DNA from 4 places in the Lentibacillus cibarius genome. Region 1 is predicted to be linked to each of the others. Evidence: riboswitches for the same ligand, from Rfam matches in the RefSeq annotation. Region 1 holds a riboswitch; each other region holds the start of a gene.
What was found. A riboswitch is a leader RNA that binds a small molecule or an ion and turns the genes downstream of it on or off. The one in region 1 is predicted to bind S-adenosylmethionine.
Positions count from the first base shown of each region.

Region 2: it holds a riboswitch for S-adenosylmethionine, as region 1 does, so the genes downstream of both, FFL34_RS05525 (sodium:solute symporter family protein) here and FFL34_RS07985 (PLP-dependent aspartate aminotransferase family protein) in region 1, are expected to answer to the same signal.
Region 3: it holds a riboswitch for S-adenosylmethionine, as region 1 does, so the genes downstream of both, FFL34_RS14245 (homocysteine S-methyltransferase family protein) here and FFL34_RS07985 (PLP-dependent aspartate aminotransferase family protein) in region 1, are expected to answer to the same signal.
Region 4: it holds a riboswitch for S-adenosylmethionine, as region 1 does, so the genes downstream of both, FFL34_RS14720 (Na+/H+ antiporter NhaC family protein) here and FFL34_RS07985 (PLP-dependent aspartate aminotransferase family protein) in region 1, are expected to answer to the same signal.

Region 1 covers NZ_VCIA01000001.1:1,672,106-1,676,882, reverse strand. Annotated here, with positions in the region: gene FFL34_RS07985 (PLP-dependent aspartate aminotransferase family protein) at 163-1,893, opposite strand; SAM riboswitch class I at 2,005-2,117, opposite strand; gene rarD (EamA family transporter RarD) at 2,191-3,093, opposite strand; gene megL (methionine gamma-lyase) at 3,944-4,777, shown strand, end outside.
Region 2 covers NZ_VCIA01000001.1:1,141,293-1,146,069, reverse strand. Annotated here, with positions in the region: gene FFL34_RS05530 (CocE/NonD family hydrolase) at 1-1,753, shown strand, start outside; SAM riboswitch class I at 2,081-2,183, shown strand; gene FFL34_RS05525 (sodium:solute symporter family protein) at 2,313-3,935, shown strand; gene FFL34_RS05520 (LTA synthase family protein) at 4,064-4,777, opposite strand, start outside.
Region 3 covers NZ_VCIA01000001.1:2,900,929-2,905,705, reverse strand. Annotated here, with positions in the region: partial or broken gene FFL34_RS14265 (AbrB family transcriptional regulator) at 1-109, shown strand, start outside; gene FFL34_RS14255 (DMT family transporter) at 156-1,031, shown strand; gene FFL34_RS14250 (dicarboxylate/amino acid:cation symporter) at 1,214-2,437, shown strand; SAM riboswitch class I at 2,605-2,709, shown strand; gene FFL34_RS14245 (homocysteine S-methyltransferase family protein) at 2,798-3,847, shown strand; gene FFL34_RS14240 (MFS transporter) at 3,955-4,777, opposite strand, start outside.
Region 4 covers NZ_VCIA01000001.1:2,994,165-2,998,941, reverse strand. Annotated here, with positions in the region: gene FFL34_RS14740 (hypothetical protein) at 1-22, opposite strand, end outside; gene FFL34_RS14735 (hypothetical protein) at 241-705, opposite strand; gene FFL34_RS14730 (hypothetical protein) at 857-1,195, opposite strand; gene FFL34_RS14725 (hypothetical protein) at 1,515-1,724, opposite strand; SAM riboswitch class I at 1,864-1,977, shown strand; partial or broken gene FFL34_RS14720 (Na+/H+ antiporter NhaC family protein) at 2,128-3,470, shown strand; gene FFL34_RS14715 (YugN family protein) at 3,723-4,145, opposite strand; gene FFL34_RS14710 (YjcZ family sporulation protein) at 4,529-4,639, opposite strand.

The DNA.
Region 1 (4,777 bases):
TACTATGCAAAACGAAAGTGTTATTTTGAGCTATAAACAGACATTTAACTAAAAAAAGGAGCTGTACACGCTGGTATGTACAAAGCTCCTTTTTTACTGTATTGGTTTATAAATTCTAGCATGCTGCTCCCCGTTAATCTAAATGGGAATGGGGAGTATCTATCAAACGTGTACTGTTTCCTTCCGAGCGCTGCCGCTGCGGAGGCGTGCAGCTTCTTCGTAGGCATCCTTTCCGAAAACAACCGCGATACCTGATTCAGCAGCTTTAGCTACAATTTCTGTCTTTGGCTGTGGCTGATTCGTCCACAAAATTTTTCCGTCTTTTTGTGCCAATTGGTCTAAAATCTTTGGAGTCACAGGTTCACTCGTCAGCACGGCGTCAATGACATTAGGTAGACCTGACTGTTCGGTAAAGGTGGCTTCGTCGATCCGGATGATTTGAAATCCGAGCTGCGCTAGCTGTTCTGCTTGCTTGCTTGTGGTATCTGCAGAAGTGCCTCCGACAACAGCAATCACCTTTTTGCGCAGTCCCCCATTCGCACGGTCAAACGGAGAGGCGAGCAGCCAGCTAATGGCGTCTTTTTCCGTTTGCTGGATGGTCGGTTCCTCACCGGTCGCCTTAGCGATAGCCTGATCAAGGTCGGCAAGGATATCTGTTGTTGATTCCAGTCCAATCGACAGGCGGACAAGTTCTTCGGATACACCGCTTTTGACAAGGTCTTCTTTGCTAAGCTGCTGATGCGTGGTCGATGCCGGGTGAATAATCAGTGACTTGGCATCACCTACATTGGCAACGTGTGACCAGAGTGTAATGTTGTCGATAAGCTTCCTTCCCGCGTCACGTCCACCTTTAATGCCAAATGTAATAATTGATCCATAACCCTTCTGCAAGTATTTATTCGCGGTTTCATGGGATGGATGGTTAGCCAGGCCGGGATAATTAACCCATTCCACGGCAGGATGTGCTTGCAGATAGTTAGCAACTTCTTTGGCATTTTCGTTATGACGCTCAACACGCAAATGCAATGTTTCCAGTCCTTGCAATAGCAGGAAGGCATTTTGCGGACTTAAGCAAGCACCGATGTCACGGAGCAGCTGGACGCGCAGTTTTGTCGCAAATGCAGCTGGTTGAACGTCCACATACCTCAGTCCGTGATAGCTTTCATCCGGTTCGGTAAATTCCGGGAAGTTGCCATTAGCCCAGTTGAACCGCCCGCCATCAACGACTACACCCGCGATAGACGTGCCGTGACCGCCAATCCATTTAGTTGCGGAGTGAACAACGACATCAGCCCCCCATGTCAGTGGTTTGGTAACGTATGGCGTTGCAAATGTGTTATCGATAATCAACGGAATCCCATGGTCGTGGGCGATGCCGCTTATGGTTTCAATATCGAGCACATGTAAGCTCGGATTGGTAATAATCTCGCCGAAAATGGCTTTTGTTTTATCAGTAATGGCGCTTTTGATGCTGTCCGGATCGGTTCCATCGGCAAAAATGACATTAATGCCGTATTTAGGTAGCGTGTTGGCGAATAAATTGTACGTGCCCCCGTATAGATTGCTGTCGGCAACGATTTCGTCACCACTGCCGGCAACGTTCATAATCGCCATCGTAATTGCTGCCATGCCGGAAGCGGTTGCCACGGCAGCTGCACCATCCTCTAAAAGTGCTATCCGCTGTTCGAAAGCGTCGATGGTCGGATTGGTAATACGAGTATAAATGTTTCCGGGTTCCGCCAGTCCAAATAGATTTTGTGCGTGTTCAGAGTCCTGGAAAACATAAGAAGTCGTTTGATAGATCGGTACTGCTCGCGATCCGGTTGTCGGGTCGGGTTCCTGTCCCCCGTGAAGTAAATGTGTTTCCTGATTGTACAAATGAAAATTAGTCATAAAAAATTCCTCCTTTTGGTTTTAAAATGAGTTACTTTTCGACTGGAGGAAGAGGAGAAATAAATAACCCTCTTCCATAAGAGAAGAGGGTTTGTGTTTGTAACCGTCCTCCTCTTATCTACCAGATCTTTCTTGACCTGTAGGATGTAGCACCTTGCAAAGCACATGGCTTGCTGGTTGCCGGGCTTCGATGGGCCTATTCCCTCCGCCGCTCTTGATAAGAGATGTAATCTTATTAATTTAATGAACATTATATACGCCTTTGTAGCCATAAGTCAACAGAAAATTTGAAAAAGGTTAACTGGCTGCTTGGTGACGAACTGATCTGCGTTGTGCAGCGCCCATGTAGATAATCAGCGCAATCCATATCAGTGCAAATGATATCAGGTGTGCCGTGGAGAACGTTTCCTTATAGACAAATACACCAAGAATGAGCATAATCGTCGGTGCAACATATTGCAGAAAGCCTACCATGGATAATGGAATCTTTTTGGCACCGAACGCGAACAAAAGCAGTGGCACGGCTGTAGCCATACCGGCGCCGGCAAGCAAAAGACCGGTACCAGAGAACATAACGGAACCCGCTAACGATTCCCCACTGAAAAAGAACAAATACACAAGTGCCAGCGGAGTAACAATCATTGTTTCTACGGTTAAGCCGAACATAGCACTGATATCGACGGTCTTTTTCAGTAGCCCGTATGAGGCAAACGAGAATGCCAGCAGGATGGATATCCATGGGAACACTCCGAAACTAACGGTCAGATTCACTACCCCGATGGCAGCCAGAATAAACGAAAAAAGCTGAACCCGTGTTAATGTTTCCTTTAAAACAAGCATTCCCAGCAAAATACTAACGAGCGGGTTAATGTAATAACCGAGACTAGACTGGATGACGTGATCATGATTAACCGCCCAAATAAACGTAAGCCAGTTGATGCTAATGACAATCGCGGCCAGCGAGATGCCGATCAGTTTCTTTTTATCGTGTAGAATGACTTTGCACTCGTCAACGAATGGCCGCCACTTTCCTACAGCTAGTACAACAATCACCATAAAGATAAATGACCATAGAATGCGGTGGGCAAGTATTTCACCCGCCGGAATCGTATCAATCCATTTCCAATAGATAGGTAGAAATCCCCACATAAGATAAGCAACTGTCGCATACAAAATCCCTAGTTTGTTTTCCTGGTTCATGATAGAATCCCCCTTTGCATCGTCATGAATGAACTGGCTAAAACTGCTGCTGGTAATCCGCTTATGTATGTAACGCAACCTTCGAACCCAAAAATGAAACCCCTACAGTAACTGTGACAAACTTGAAACGCTTCTAACTGTTGTCCTGACAACCTTGATAAACATAAAAACTGTTTTCTAAAAGGTCATTTTTATACACATTAGATATATAATGCGATGTATTTATTGAAATGTTTTCTATAGGTACGACGACTTTTCGTCCACCGTCCGGGAACGCTCCGGGCGGATGCTTTCCGCGGGCACGGCTTCAGCCTCCTCGCGGAAAACCACCGCTGCGGGGTCTTCAGACTCGTGCTGTTCCCGCAGGAGTCACCGCCCTCCGCTCACCCGGACTAGTGAAGTGGTGCTACTCGTTTTTCTGCCACGATTCCTGCCCCAATGAATAAAAACAGCGGAGGAAATACATGCCCCTTCATAAGGGGTATGCCAACGTTGGGCGCATCGCCCGCTCTTAGTCTGCCTTTCTTCCTTCTTCCAAGCCTTATGTGTTCATTTCGGCCAATGAAAGTTGAATATGTAAATAAACCAATTTTAAAATCAATTTTGAAAAAAAGCAATAAGGGTGCACGGCCTTTTTAAAAACGCGCTTCTTGCATACGGTAGTTTTATAGACTGGCAGTGGGGTAGCAGTGTTGATATCCGCAATAGGAACTGAGACGTGCGTTATTATTGCTTCGGATAGGACGCTTTCTTTTTCAACAACCATAAGAAAACGCTTTCTAAACATGGCTGCATGGAATATAATAATAGTAAGAAGTTTATTAGTTTTAACCTGGGAGGAATATTACCGATGACGAAAAACAATAAGCGCTTTGAAACATCTGTTATCCATGATGGTTATGATGCAAACGATATGCTGGGAAGTCTGTCAAGTCCGTTGTTTCAGACGTCTACATTTACATTTGAAACAGCAGAACAGGGGGAGCGCCGTTTTGCTGGAGAAGAGGATGGTTACATTTATTCACGGCTGGGTAATCCAACCGTCTCCGTTCTGGAAGAAAAAATGGCCGCACTCGAAAACGGCGAACGCGGGTTGGCGTTTAGCTCGGGGATGGCGGCTGTGTCGGCTATTCTGATTGCCTTGACGAAGGCGAATGACCACATTGTCTGTTCATCAGGGTTATACGGTTGTACGTTCGGACTCTTGTCGATGATGAAGGAGAAGTATCATATCACACATGACTTTTCCGAGATGCGCACGAAAGAGGAAGTTCGCGACTGCATTAAACCGGAAACAGCGTGTATTTATGTGGAAACGCCAATTAACCCGACGATGAAACTGATCGATTTACAAATGGTTGCTGACGTTGCGCATGAATATAACATTCCGGTCGTCGTTGATAATACATTTTCCTCACCATATTTGCAGCGGCCACTTGACTTAGGCTGTGATGTCGTTTTGCATAGTGCGACGAAATACATTGGTGGGCACGGGGATGTCATTGCCGGGGTTGCTGTCGGGAAAAAAGATTTTCTTGATGAAGTGGCGATGACGACCCAAAAAGATATTGGTGGTGTCATGGCACCGTTTGATGCATGGCTGTTGATCCGCGGCTTGAAGACATTGCCGATTCGGTTGGACCGGCATTGTGATAACGCGGAGAACATTTTCGAACGGCTCCGT
Region 2 (4,777 bases), 530 kb from region 1:
TTTACCGGATGAATATTTAAAACAAGAACATGACGATGCCCTGGAGGTATTCGACTGGATCGGCCAGCAATCATGGGCCACTGGAGATGTCGGCATGATTGGTAAATCTTGGGGCGGGTTTAACGGCTTGCAGATTGCCGCTCGTCAGCATCCGGCGTTAAAAGCAATCATCTCCCTTTGTTCCACTGACGACCGTTATGCGGATGATGTGCATTACCGCGGTGGCAATATACTGGCATCAGATATGCTGTGGTGGGCGTCTACGATGTTCGCTTACAGTGCAAGACCGCAAGATCCGGAAGTTGTCGGCGATAGTTGGAAGGATAATTGGCTGGAGCGTTTAAACACAACGCCATATGTTCATGAATGGATGCGTCACCAGACGAGAGATGACTATTGGAAGCATGGGTCTATTAATGAGGACTATTCCAAGGTGGATATACCAGTCTTTACCGTGAGTGGCTGGCAAGACGGGTATACAGATAGGGTGTTCCGTCTATTGGAAAATCTACCTTATTCTAAAGGGCTGATTGGACCATGGGCACATGAGTTTCCTGAGGTAGCCATTCCTGAGCCAACTATTGGATTTTTACAGGAATGTCTGCGCTGGTGGGATCAATGGCTTAAGGGCATCGATACAGGCGTGAAAGATGATCCAAAATTAATATCATGGATTCAAAATAGTGAATTGCCGCAAGTGACTTACGATGAACGGCCAGGGAAATGGGTTGTCGATGAGAGCTGGCCATCCGCACAAGTAGCAAGAAGTCATTATTGGCTGAACGCAGAAGGTAAACTGCAACAGAACCCGTCAGATGAGCAAACAGTTGTTGTGCCAAGTGTCCAGGAACATGGGATGTATGCAGGCGTTTATTGTCCGTTTGGGGAGCCTGGGGATTTACCTGCAGATCAACGTCTAGAAAATGGTAAAACGGTTGTATTTACAACGGATCCATTGGAAGAAGGTGTGGATTTACTTGGTGAACCGACCTTCCATATGAAATTCACGTCTGATCAGCCAAATGCACTTGTTGCTGTCAAACTTTGTGATAAAGCTCCGACCGGCGAGTTGACGTTAATTAGCTGGGGCATGCTCAATTTAAATCATCTGCAGTCCCATGAGCACCCAGAAGCACTCGAGCCCGGAAAAGTTTATGAGGCAACGGTTAAGTTGGATGCCCTAGGCCAGAACATTCCGGCTGGACACAGCTTGGAACTTTCTCTCGCACCAACGTATTGGCCACAAGCATGGCCGTCGCCTGAACCGGTAACATTGCATGTGCTAACCGGTGAAGAAACCACATTAGCCTTACCGATACGTACGCCGCGACCGGAGGCAGATGCTAGCATTTCATTTGAAAATCCGGAAACGGCCCAAGTAATCGACAAGGAAATTTTACGAGCCGAACAACGAACACGTAATGTTGTTCACGACACGGTTACGGATACATGGCAATTGCAGGACTACTCGGATGAAGGGGAACGCCGATTGCTGATGAACGGCATCAGGCATGGCAGCAAAAATAAAAATACGTTCACGATTAAGTCCGGTGATCCATTATCGGCTAATGTTCGATGTGAATGGGAATTGACTGTTGGCCGTGAGGATTGGGATACCAAGCTGCTCACCGACAGTACTATGTCTAGTGATGCTACATCGTTTTATTTGACTAATACCATGATTGCGTTGCTCAATGGCGAGGAAATTTTCCGTAAAACATGGGAAGAAACGATTCCGCGTAATTACCAATAACAGATGTGAAAAAGGGAAACATGGTTGCGGTATTATTCAACTTCTATAGATGTTACCCTATAACAATCGAATCTCAATAGGAAAAAGTGTCATATGTGTTTTTATGACACTTTTTCTGTTTAAGAAAATGAAACGTACCAGTGCAAAAACCACTCTAACCGCACATAGATCCATAGGTAGTGCACTCAATCATTGGCTTTAAAATATCAATCACAACTTGCTTAGTGATTTAATTTATTAAAAAATTTATAATAAAAACTCATTTAACTATTGACCAATTCATCAAGACCGTGTAAATTATGTGTTACTACATTTAAATAAGTGAACTTCTTATCCAGAGAGGTGGAGGGACTGGCCCTTTGAAACCTCGGCAGCGGGCTCTTTTGAGTACTGTGCCAAATCCAGCAGACAAAGGTCTGAAAGATAAGTTGAGGCACCGGAACTGTACTGTCCTCTTCTTATAATCGGAAGGGGGCTTTTTTATTTCGTTTTTTAATTTTTAATCTGGAATGCTTTAACTAATCTAGAAAATTGATTTGTTTAAAAGGAGATGATTGCAATGACATCCTATGGTGTATGGATTATTATCTTAACGGTTGGTTATACCGTTGCTTTGATTATTGCCGGCCAAATCGCTAAGCGGCGTTTGACCAATCAGGATAGCTATTTTGTTGGTAGTCGGAATTTCAATAAATGGATTGTAGCTTTTTGCATAACGGGATTATTTTCCGGTTCCACCTATATTTCTATTTTAGAGTTATCGTATTTAAGCGGTATATCGGCTGTATGGTATGGGGTTGCTGAAATGATGCAGATTTTTATCATTGCGTTTTTGATCATTCGTCCATTTCGGAAAAAAATGTTAGTTACCGTTTCCGGACTTATTGGTGATACATACGGGCGACTGGTTAAAGGAGTTGCAGGGTCAATTACGGCGTTTGCATTTCCGATGTGGTCAGTTGCCACGGCAATTGCGTTTGCTTCGGCCCTGCACGTGTTCACAGGTATTTCACTTTCTCTATCGATTGCGTTTACTGCAATTTTGCTGTTCATCTATCTGCAAGCGGGAGGAATGTGGTCGCTTGCTTTTACGCAGTCCATGAATATGATTTTATTTGTAATGATGGTCGTCATTGGGGTGATTGCTTTTTTCATTCATCCGGGGATAGACGGTTTAATTGCGTTTGCTGACGAACAACCGGCCATGTTTACCTTTGACAACGTTGGATTGCAGGTGATTGTTGCCTGGTTTGGCACCTTCTTGGTCAACGTTATCCTTGCTCAGGCTGCATTCCAGATGGCACTTTCATCTCGGACACCGGAAGAAGGGCAAAAAGGACTGATTATTGCTGGGTTTATGGCTGTCCCCTTCATCGTTGGGGGTGTGTTATTCGGTATTTCGGCTAGTGTCATCGTTCCCCGGGCACAAACGGGATTGATTGCCATTCCTCAGTATTTAATGGAAGTGCTCCCCGCACCGCTTGTTGGCTTATTTTTTCTAGGTGTATGGGCGTGTGCACTGGGATGGGGAGGTCCTTGTCAGTTCTCTGGGGCAACCAGCCTTGGCCGTGATGTGAGCCGTTCAATAAAACCTGCTGTAACCGAAAATCAGCAGATCGCCTATACCAAAATTTCATTGCTATTTTTAACGGTGTTGATGATTGTGTTTGGCTTACTGCGCACGGAACAATCTGCGTGGTGGAATGTATTGGCTTGGACGATACGAAATAGTGCAACGTTCGCACCGGTTATTGCAGCACTATTCTGGCCTGTCGTTACGAAGCGTGCAGTTGCCGTTTCGCTATTCACGGGTTTTGCAAGTGGTTTAGTATGGTATTACCTTGGTGATTGGCATCCAAGTGCCTTTTTCTTGCAAATTCACCCCGTCTGGATTGGGAGTTCGATTAATATCGTTAGTATTATCGTGGTTACCTTGATGGACGGTCAGGCAAACTGGTTTATGCAAAAAACAGATTGCTTGGCTTATATTGGATTAATAGGAGGGGGTGTGTGTTGTTTTGTCAATATAATTTATTTTTCTCCGCTTTATCGAAACGGTTTGTTTGGTTTGTTTATGTTTGCGGCAATCTTGTTCTTTTATATCGCTACCATCCGCTTTTTCCGGCCGGAAGAAGAAAAGCAGCAGATTAGGGGAAAAGTAGCTAATTTAGCAAGAAGCTAGTGTAAGCGCATTTGGAAAGGAATAATCTTAGTACGAATACGGCTGTAGTTACGCAAAGCCCCTTACTTACAAAGAACCCGCTCCCCATTAATTGGGAAGCGGGTTCTTGCTATTTTTGCTCTTTTATCCTATCGGTTCTCTTCTTCATTAGACTCTCCATACTGGTATTTACTAGGATCAATCGGCTCCCAATCGTTACTAGGTTCATAGAATCGAAGCAGGTCACCATTTAGTACTTCATCATTTAAGCTTAATTCATAATGGACCTGATCCCGTAATTCTTTCATTTCTGCGGTCGGTTCTTCTATCGCTTTTCCAGTTTCATTATCGTAAAAGACATTCTTCACATAGCTGTAATCCTCGGTCATAAAGTTGCCATTGCGGAACGGTACAAAGTCTCTATGCTCGTCAGAAAACATATCCGTACCAAACTGAATGTAATTGTCGGCATTGATTCCCAGCAGATGCAGCATCGTCGGCATGACATCCGCCTGACCGGTATATTCATGATTGATCCCTTGGCTGTCAACACCCGGAACACGGATCATAAAGGGGACCCGCTGCAAGTTCGCATTTTTCAATGGCGTGATTTCTTCACCTAGGATTTCACTCATGGCTCGATTATGATTTTCCGAAATGCCGTAATGGTCACCATAAATCATGATGACTGAATGCTCATATAACCCTTTTTTCTTCAGGTCTTTAAAAAACTGTTCCAGCGACTCATCCAGATAACGGGCTGTCTGGAAATAGCGGTCAACCGTACCATCGCCGGTTTCAGCAGGTGCTATTGATTCATCGCCTTCATCCAATAAAAACGGATAATGGTGGGTCAGTGTCAG
Region 3 (4,777 bases), 1.2 Mb from region 1:
GGATGCCAGTATCGTCGCAGCAATGCAAATTTCAAGGCTTGTTGTTATTATTATCGCAGTGCCATTGATTGTTCCCTTTCTTGTCAAACGAACGAGACAGCTATCTTAGTATGAAGCAAATGAATGGACAGATGAAGTCATGATTGGAGGATTATATGAGCGATCGAAATAAAGGTATCATTTTATTATTAATATCTGCATTCGGTTTTTCCCTGATGGCGGCGTGTGTTAAGTTGTCAGGCGAAGTACCAACCGTGCAAAAAACACTATTCCGTAATGCAGTCTCGATGATCATCGCCTTTGGATTTGTCCGACATTATAAGGAACGCTTATTTGGCAAAAAAGAAAATCAAAAATTTCTCATGTTGCGCTCTGCCTTAGGCGCCGCTGGAATCGTATTATATTTTTATGCAATTGACCACCTTGTATTATCCGATGCAGACATGCTGAATAAAATGAGTCCGTTTTTAACGATTGTTTTTGCAGCACTTTTCTTAAAAGAACGCGCAAGGCTTTTTCAAACGATGGCAATTATTATAGCATTCATTGGCACGCTTTTCATTATTAAACCGGAATTTTCCGTGGAAACTATTCCATATATTGCCGGTATTTTCTCAGCGGTTTTCGCCGCGGGTGCCTATACTGTTTTACGCGTGCTCGGTAATAAGGAGCAATTTTATACCGTTGTCTTTTATTTTTCCTTTTTCACCACCATGATTCTGCTTCCGTTTGTCATCATTTTTTATGAGCCAATGACATGGCAGCAGTGGGTTTATTTGCTGGCAGCAGGAATCTTTGCAACCGTTGGACAGTTCGGTATTACAGTAGCCTATAAATACGCACCGGCAAAAGAAATATCAATTTTCTTCTATTCAACAGTCGTTTACTCGGCACTGATCAGCATTGTCCTATTCGGGCAAGTTCCTGATTTATTAAGCGTTCTAGGTTATATCACCATTTTCGGTGCATCCTTCTACATGTTTTTAAAAAATAATGAGGAACACAGGAAACACCAGCACACGAACGCATAAGTGCTGGTGCTTCGTTTAATTTTATGTATACTCTCCCCACACCCTACAGTTGAAACAGGCCAGCACTCATCATACCCTCATGACAATTCCACCCAAGTTACTATGCATTTAACTATGGTTAGCTATGGTCTTTTTTGATATAATAAATTAAAACTAATCTTAGGAAAGAGACGGTTTTCAATATGAAGCTATGGAATAAATATAAACAGACTTCTTTCGTCATTAAAATGGCAATTGGATTTTCTTTTGGTATCCTGGCAGGCATTGTTTTCGGTCAGCAAGCAGAAGTCGTACGCCCGCTTGGAACATTGCTTATTCACTTGCTCAGCTTGATTGCAATACCAGTCATATTTCTCACCGTGGTGCTTGCTGTTGATAAGATGAACGTTACACAGCTTGGCCGAATGGGTGGTAAATTAATCCTATATTATATGACGACAACGGCTTTAGCGGTATTCATCGGACTTGGGCTTGCCTTATGGATCAATCCCGGGGAAAACTTATCATTGCCTGATACAAATGTAGATAAACCGGATACACCGGGTTTTTCGGAAATTCTATTAAAAATTGTCCCGAAAAATATTTTTGAAGCATTTTCTTCCGGGGACCTAATGGCCATTTTGTTTATTGCCGTTATTATTGGGATTGCCATCTCTAATATGAAGTTTTCTAGTGATAAAAAAATGCAGGAATATGGAAACCAGTTGGATACTGTTTTTGCCGCACTTAATGAAATGTTTTATAAAATCCTGTCAGGGGTGCTTTTATATGCGCCAATCGGGGTCTTCGCCATAAGTGCGTCCACTTTCGGGAGCCAAGGCTGGTCTACATTCCAATCCCTACTGAAATTTACAGCCGTCTTTTATATTGGCGTCGCGGTGCTTTGGGCAGTCGTGTATTCAGCGTTTCTGAAGTTTTCAGGTACACGCGTGGGGCACTTTTTCAAGCAGACAAAAGAAGCGTATGTCACCGCCTTCTTCACGTCAAGCAGTATTGCCTCCCTGCCTATTGCTATTGATTCGGCAAAAAAAGCGGGGATTTCGGAAACGACAGCCAACTTCACGCTTCCGCTAGGGGCTGTCTTTAATTCCGATGGCGGCGCGTTAAGAATGGGAGCTTCTCTTGTATTTGCAGCGAATGTAACGAATCTCAACCTTGCACCTGCTGACTTTTTACTAATTGTTTTAATTGGTACATTGTTGTCGATCGGGACAGCGGGAGTTCCAGCTGCTGGTTTGGTTACGTTATCTGCTGTCTTAAGCATGTTCGGGCTTCCGCTGGAGATTGTCGCATTAATTGCTGGCGTCGATGTCCTTATTGGCATGGCCGGTACAGCGTCGAATGTGATTGGTGACATTATCGGATCAGCTGTCGTGGACAAATCAGAACGAAAACGTGCAGCATAAACAAACGAGGCACCAGGGACATTCATAACCGTTCCGGTGCCTCGTTTTTGCTGCCTGTAGATTAACTTTGCGAATTGGCGATTACTATCAAAAGCAATCTTATTCCCTCTTGACTTTTATCCTAATTAGATGTAGCATGTATTTCATAACAATAAAATATTTCAGATTTCTTATCCAGAGAGGTGGAGGGACTGGCCCTTAGAAGCCTCGGCAGCAGACTTACCCAAAAAGTACTGTGCCAATTCCAGAAGCGTAATGCTTGAAGATAAGAGGAGACGCTAGGTTACTGTGCATATTTAAGCCTCTTCTTATTTTAAGAAGAGGCTTTTTAATATGATAAAAGTTAGAGGAGGAATACGAATGAAGCGCAGTTTGGAACAGCGATTGCAGGAAGGAACAGTTATTATCGGGGAAGGGTATTTATTTGAATTGGAGCGCAGAGGGTATTTACAGGCTGGTTCCTTTGTGCCAGAAGTTGCCCTAGACAATCCGGAAGTTTTAAAACAAACGTACCGGGACTATATGAATGCAGGCTCTGATGTCGTTTTGGCATTTACATATAATGCCCACCGCGAGAAAATGCGGATTATCGGTAAAGAAGAATTGCTGGAACCGCTGAACCGTCATGCCATCCGTCTAGCAAAAGAGGTGGCTAAAGAGCACCCCACAGAAGAAGCGCTAGTTGCCGGCAATATCTCAAATACTAATATTTTCGATCCAGAAGATCCCGCTTCCAAAGATGCTGTGCGAAGCATGTTTGCCGAAATGGTTTCTTGGTGCAAGGAAGAAGGGGTCGATTTCATTAACGGCGAAACCTTCTACTATTACGAGGAGGCACGCATTGCACTGGAAGAAATCCAAAAACAAGACTTACCAGCTGTTATTACATTCGCGATGATGGGTGAAAATATTTTACGAGATGGTTATACCGTAGAAGAAGGCTGTCGCCTGCTTTCGGAAAAAGGGGCACTTGTCGTTGGTATGAACTGCTTCCGCGGACCGAACACGATGCAGCCATATTTGGAAAAGATCCGGGAAAATGTGAACGGCTATGTAGCAGGCCTGCCGATACCATACCGGACAACCGACGAACATCCGACATTCTTTAATTTGCCTGATGGCGGCTGTAGTTGTCATTTACCGTTAGAAACCACATTCCCGACAGCACTTGATCCTTTATACCATAACCGTTATGAGCTAGCCGAATGGGCGAAACAAGCAAAAGATATCGGCTTGAATTATATCGGTCTTTGTTGCGGAGCTTCCCCTGCCATGCTGCGCGCTGTAGCAGAAGCAGTTGGCGTAGAAGCAATCAACTCCAAATACTCTCCGGATATGGAGAAACACTTCCTGTTCGGAAAAGACGAAACCTTAAAGAAACATAATGTCGCATATCGGACAAAGGCCTAACCAACAATCTCATCGGGAAACGCTATCGAGGCTAAAGCGTTTCCCGATAGTTTTGCTCGCGATTAGTACGTGATAATCATCAGGATGAAAGCCAGCAAGTTCAAAGCCTAAGGAATGTCCCAATCCTGCACAAGCCTTCGCAACACGCGCGCTTTTTCCTGCCGTTTTTGATACCACATAAATAAAACAGTAATGCCAAGCACAACCAGGCCACAAAGCGTGTATAGGGTCTGATAGCCATAACCTGCTACCACAAGTCCCCAAACGAATGATCCAACCGCAATCCCACCATCAAATAACATAAAAAAGGTAGCCGTTGCCTGACCGCTCCGTGAATGGTGTGTTGTCTGAATTGCCATCGTTTGAAAGCTTGGTAACAACGTGCCATATCCTAAACCAATCAAACCAGCGGATAACAGCAGCATTGCCGCTGTCGACGTAAAACCAAGCACAATAAGACCAACCGCAAAAATAAATAAACATGGAATAATAACATAATTAGGACCTTTTGTATCAAACGTTCTACCGAAAAATGGTCTTGTGCAAATCATTACAATGGCAAAGACTAAAAAGAAATAGCTTGCCGTCGCTGCCAAACCAATCGCATCGGCATAAACCGAAATAAACGAGATAACACTGGCATAAACCAACGCCACCAAACTGCTGATAGTGGCAATCGGCAATGCTTTTGGTTCGATTAAATCCGTTAACGTTAATTTTTTTGATGCAAACGGATGCGCCGGTTCCAAGTCAGCCGGCACATGCACCACAACAGCACAAATAAGTCCGATCACCATTAAACCGCTCATTATCAAAAATAACAATGAAAATGTACCAAATTGTAAAACGGTTAGCCCAATAAATGGGCCAGCAACAACAGCCAAATTCATCGCCATCGCAAAATAGCCAAGCCCCGCACCACGTCGTGCC
Region 4 (4,777 bases), 1.3 Mb from region 1:
AAATGGTGTATTTCTGAAACATAATTACCCTCCCTTTAACCGCGGTATATTAAAGTCCATTGACATTTAAGTTTAAGAAACTTTATCACTTTAAGGTAATTCAGATCTACTACAAAGCTGTCCCTATTCTTTAATATAGAGCAATAATCCTTATTAAAGCATTGTGCCCAATTCAGGCGCAAAATTATTAGGTTATCACGCGCCCATTGCTCATTAGTTAAATATAGGGCCTTTATCATCCTAAAAGGTATTTATTTTCTCGCTCTTTCGCTTCCCTTCTGATGACATCCATTCTATAATTCCATAATAATCATCTATATCTGTAAGCCTTATTTCTTCCCCTTTAATCATAGGTATTTCCTGTGTAGCACTACCAGTTTCTATATTATTAAAATTTGATACCGAGCTAACATTTTTCATCCCTTGTAATTCGACCTTTTCATCATTGATAACTGCAATCATTTTAAATGAAATATAATCAGTAATATTCCCCTCAGCTTTGTATTGTAGTTCTCCATTTCCAGCGAATATTTCGTTATCTTCAATTTTCAATTCATACTCGTTTAAACTCCAATATTTACTATCACCATTGAATGAATTCCGTTGTATCTGTTCCTTCTCCTTGGATAGCTCTTCCACTTCACAACCTGTGATTAACAATACCAGTAGTGAAGTTATAACAAAGATAAAACTATTTCTTTTCAAAAAACATCGCCCACCTAAAATACTTAATTCAAATAAAACTCTATTCAACTAATCATTATACACACCCAATTTTTTCTTAAATACCGGGGGCGTTTTTGCTACATTATCACCGATCAAACTTACATCCCCTTTCAATTTCACCGGTGTCCTTTTAATAATCTAATTGACGCAAATATAAAAGAAGATGATCTCCTTGCTCTTTAAGTGTGTACTTACGAATTTTACTGTCTATCCTTTTTTGTTGTTTGCTATCTTTACTAAGCCAGTTTATGAAATGAAATAAAGGACTAGATAATAAGTTTGCTGTACCACGAGAACCTAATTCAAACCCCATTTGTTCTTTCTCTGTCAATGGTAATTGTGTATTTTCCAGAAATTTTCCTTTGAAATACTTCGGAATTAATATATATGGCTCTTTATTCTCTAATGCAGAAAGCAGCTCTTCAGCATTACCGGCAACAAAGTGATTATTCGCTTCATCTGTTTTCATGTTTATTCCTCCCCTTGAGCCTTTTTAAGATAACTATGTTCATGCTCGAATTTAACACATAACTTTCTGGATTATTTCCTTATATTAAATTTGGACGCACACTTCTACTCAGGAAGTACCCGGTCGTATGGGTATGATGTATGGAATGGACGCCAAGTCTTATTCTGGAATGGCGTCCACTAATGGATTAGCTAACTTTCTAACGTAAATTTACACATCAATCCTTTTTTTATATTAAACAGCATTTTACTTAAGTCATTGACTATTTCATTATTATTCAATATTTTATCAAACCGCTGAAGATGGGAAATTATTAATATTACATCCCTGGTGGTATTTGACCCATGCCCCTATATTTAAGATTGTCTTGTTCCAATTCTTCCATAGACTTTTTGCGATCGTTGGGGCTTTTTCCTTCCCATTGTTTTGATGGATTCTGACGTTCAGCCTTCCATTTTCGGAACTTTCTCCAACTGATAAAACCGAAGAGTGAGGCAAGGAATCCAATGTAAAATATCGTTATCCCCATAAATCTCTCCCCCTTTATTATAATAATAACTCATTTTTAAAATTGTGTTAAATTTAACATAAAATAGTGGACCACCAACTATTCATTGACATTTCTGTTATCGTGTAGTACACTTTCTATCAATCAACTAATTTCATATTACTTATCCAGAGCGGCTGAGGGATCTGGCCCTATGAAGCCCGGCAACCTGCAGAAATAATTGTAAGGTGCCAATTCCAGCAAATCGCGTTTCAAGCGTTTTGAGAGATAAGGTGTTCGGACTAACGCCTTCCAAAACGGAGGGTTTTTTTATTTTTATATGAAAAAATGCCGAGCAGCCTAAGGTATCTGTAACGGGAATACCATTCTACTATTTTCCAAAACCCTTGAATCCACAAAAATACAACAAATAGGGGGAAGAGAAATGAACACATCAGATTTGAACAAAGGACGTGCATCGGCTTTAATACCATTTATCATTTTTCTGTTTCTATTTATCGGCTCCGGTGTAGTCAGTGGAGACTTTTATAAGCTGCCGGTACTTGTTGCGGTATTTATTGCTGTATTGGTTGCATTGTTCATGAATAGAAAAATAGATTTTAACGAGAAATTGGATTACCTGACCAAAGGGCGGGACATCCGAACATTATGCTTATGGTCATCATTTACCTGTTGGCCGGTGCATTCTCTGCAGTTGCCGAGGGGGTTGGTGCTGTTGAATCAACCGTCAATCTTGGTCTGACGTTCGTGCCTGGAAGCTTGCTGATTGTTGGCTTGTTTGTTATCGGCTGCTTTATTTCGATTTCCATGGGAACTTCTGTCGGAACGGTCGTTGCGCTTGCCCCAATTGGTGTCGGTCTCGCCGATCAGACTGGGATGAGCACGCCATTAATTTTAGGCGCTATTATCAGTGGTGCGATGTTCGGGGATAATTTATCCATTATTTCGGATACAACGATTGCTGCTGTGAGAACACAGGCTGTCAAGATGAGCGACAAATTTAAGGTGAACATCTTTATTGCCCTTCCAGCAGCCATTGTGACTGCCGTCATTTTTGGTGTCTTGACTTGGAATGCCGGCGGATCGATTAGTGGAGATCACCCATATGATCTGGTCAAGGTGCTACCTTATCTTGCTGTTCTCATTTTTGCCGTTGCTGGTGTCAATGTCATATATGTGTTAATCGGTGGAATTGTGTTCGCTGGAGCAGTTGGATTTGTTTACGGGACTTTCGATGTGATGGGATTAATGAAGCTGCTTGGCGATGGCATGGCCGGTATGCAGGAGTTAGCCTTGTTAGCCGTTTTACTTGGTGGACTGATTGAACTCGTTCGCGTGAATGGCGGGATTGATTTCCTACTGTACACGATTAGTAAGCGAATTAATTCAAGAAAAGGTGCCGAAGCTGGTATTGCCGGTCTTGTCAGTGTATTTGACGTATCAACCGCTAACAACACCATCGCCATTATCAGTGTTGGCTCATTAGCGAAACAAATTTCCGAACGATTTGGGGTTGACCTGCGCCGATCGGCAAGCACGCTGGATATTTTCGGAAGTGCTTTTCAAGGGATTTTGCCATATGGCGCCCAACTGCTGGCGGTCGCTGGCGTTGCTTCCATATCACCCGTTTCGATCATGCCTTATTGTATCTACCCAATACTGCTCGGAATCGCCGGAATCATCGCTATCGTAACAGGGTACCCACGTTTTTCGGCTGGGAAAAACAACACAGCATTGCACGATCAACATAGCGCAACGGAAGTATAAAATCGTTAAAAAGGAAAACGATGTGCCATTAATTAGAGGCGGACGACGCACAACCGCGCCACGACACATCCCCCCCGAAAAAGAAAAGTACTTTTCTTTTTCAAGGGGCGTCGTGTGATGATCAGTCAAATTATTTAACCCCCACCTTCACGTATGTAGTTTAACCATGTTTAGCAGTGGGGGTATACAACTTGTTAGTTAAACTCGCTTTTCCCCATTCCCTTTCATCCACGTGCGTGTCCGTTTAGCATATCAAGATATCTCTGGTTCCAGGTATTGCATGACTTCCTGCACCTCTTGTTCGCCTGCAGCTTCCCATCTGCTTTTATCCGTGATGTTTCCATCCTTATCGAGAGGTTCTTGAAATTGACTAAATCCGGTGGTGGTCAACAAAGCGTTTTGATCCCATTCAAGACCAGTGTTGACGACATGCTTGATTACATATGGTGTACGAAACTCCAGATAAGCATCAGGCTTGTCCAGTTCCCCTTCCAAAACACTGAAAGGGACTCGAATATAAATCGTTTCGCCGCCTTCCCGGCACAACACCATATCAAACTTCCCACGGTCATATTCCCAATTCCCACATAATGTATAACCATTGGACCGAAATACCTTGAAAACATCCCCAAAAAAAGCCCTTTTCCCTTCAATCTCTGTTTCCAGTTTTAACATGGCACTTTCACTCCTTGTTTCAAATGTGTCATGTATAGTTTTAACGAAAACTGGAATGAAATACCTCTCAACAAGGATAATTTTAGAAAAACGCGGAGTTCAAGACATGCCAAAAACATTTGTAAAAGCTGCATGGATTATGGCATTGCTTTAGGATTTTTTGAGGATGACACATCATAATCCGTATAAATGGCATATCAACTAATAAAAAAGACTCCTTTTCTAAGTAAGAAAGCCATTTGTTTGGTTACCTCTTCGACCATTAGGCCTAAGCTAAGTATGGCAACTCACTCTTTTTATCGTAAAAATGGCATCTCTGGTGTCAAAGTTAGGCATTTATATGCAAGAGACATTCTCAACAGAACGCCTCTTGCAATTACAAATTAATAACCGTATCCGCCGTATCCTCCAAAAGAAGTACCGACAATGATTAACAGTATAAACAAGACGACAATGAGGGCGAATCCCCCACCATATCCACATCCTGCTGACATTTTTTGTTCCTCCTTCCTAATCGAATTCACTTCTATCCTATGGAAAAAAGATTCATGTTGATTGGACATATGCTTATAATAAGAAATCTAGTGTTTTATCCCTATGGAAAATGTTGTCGATTGGTTAAAGACAAAACG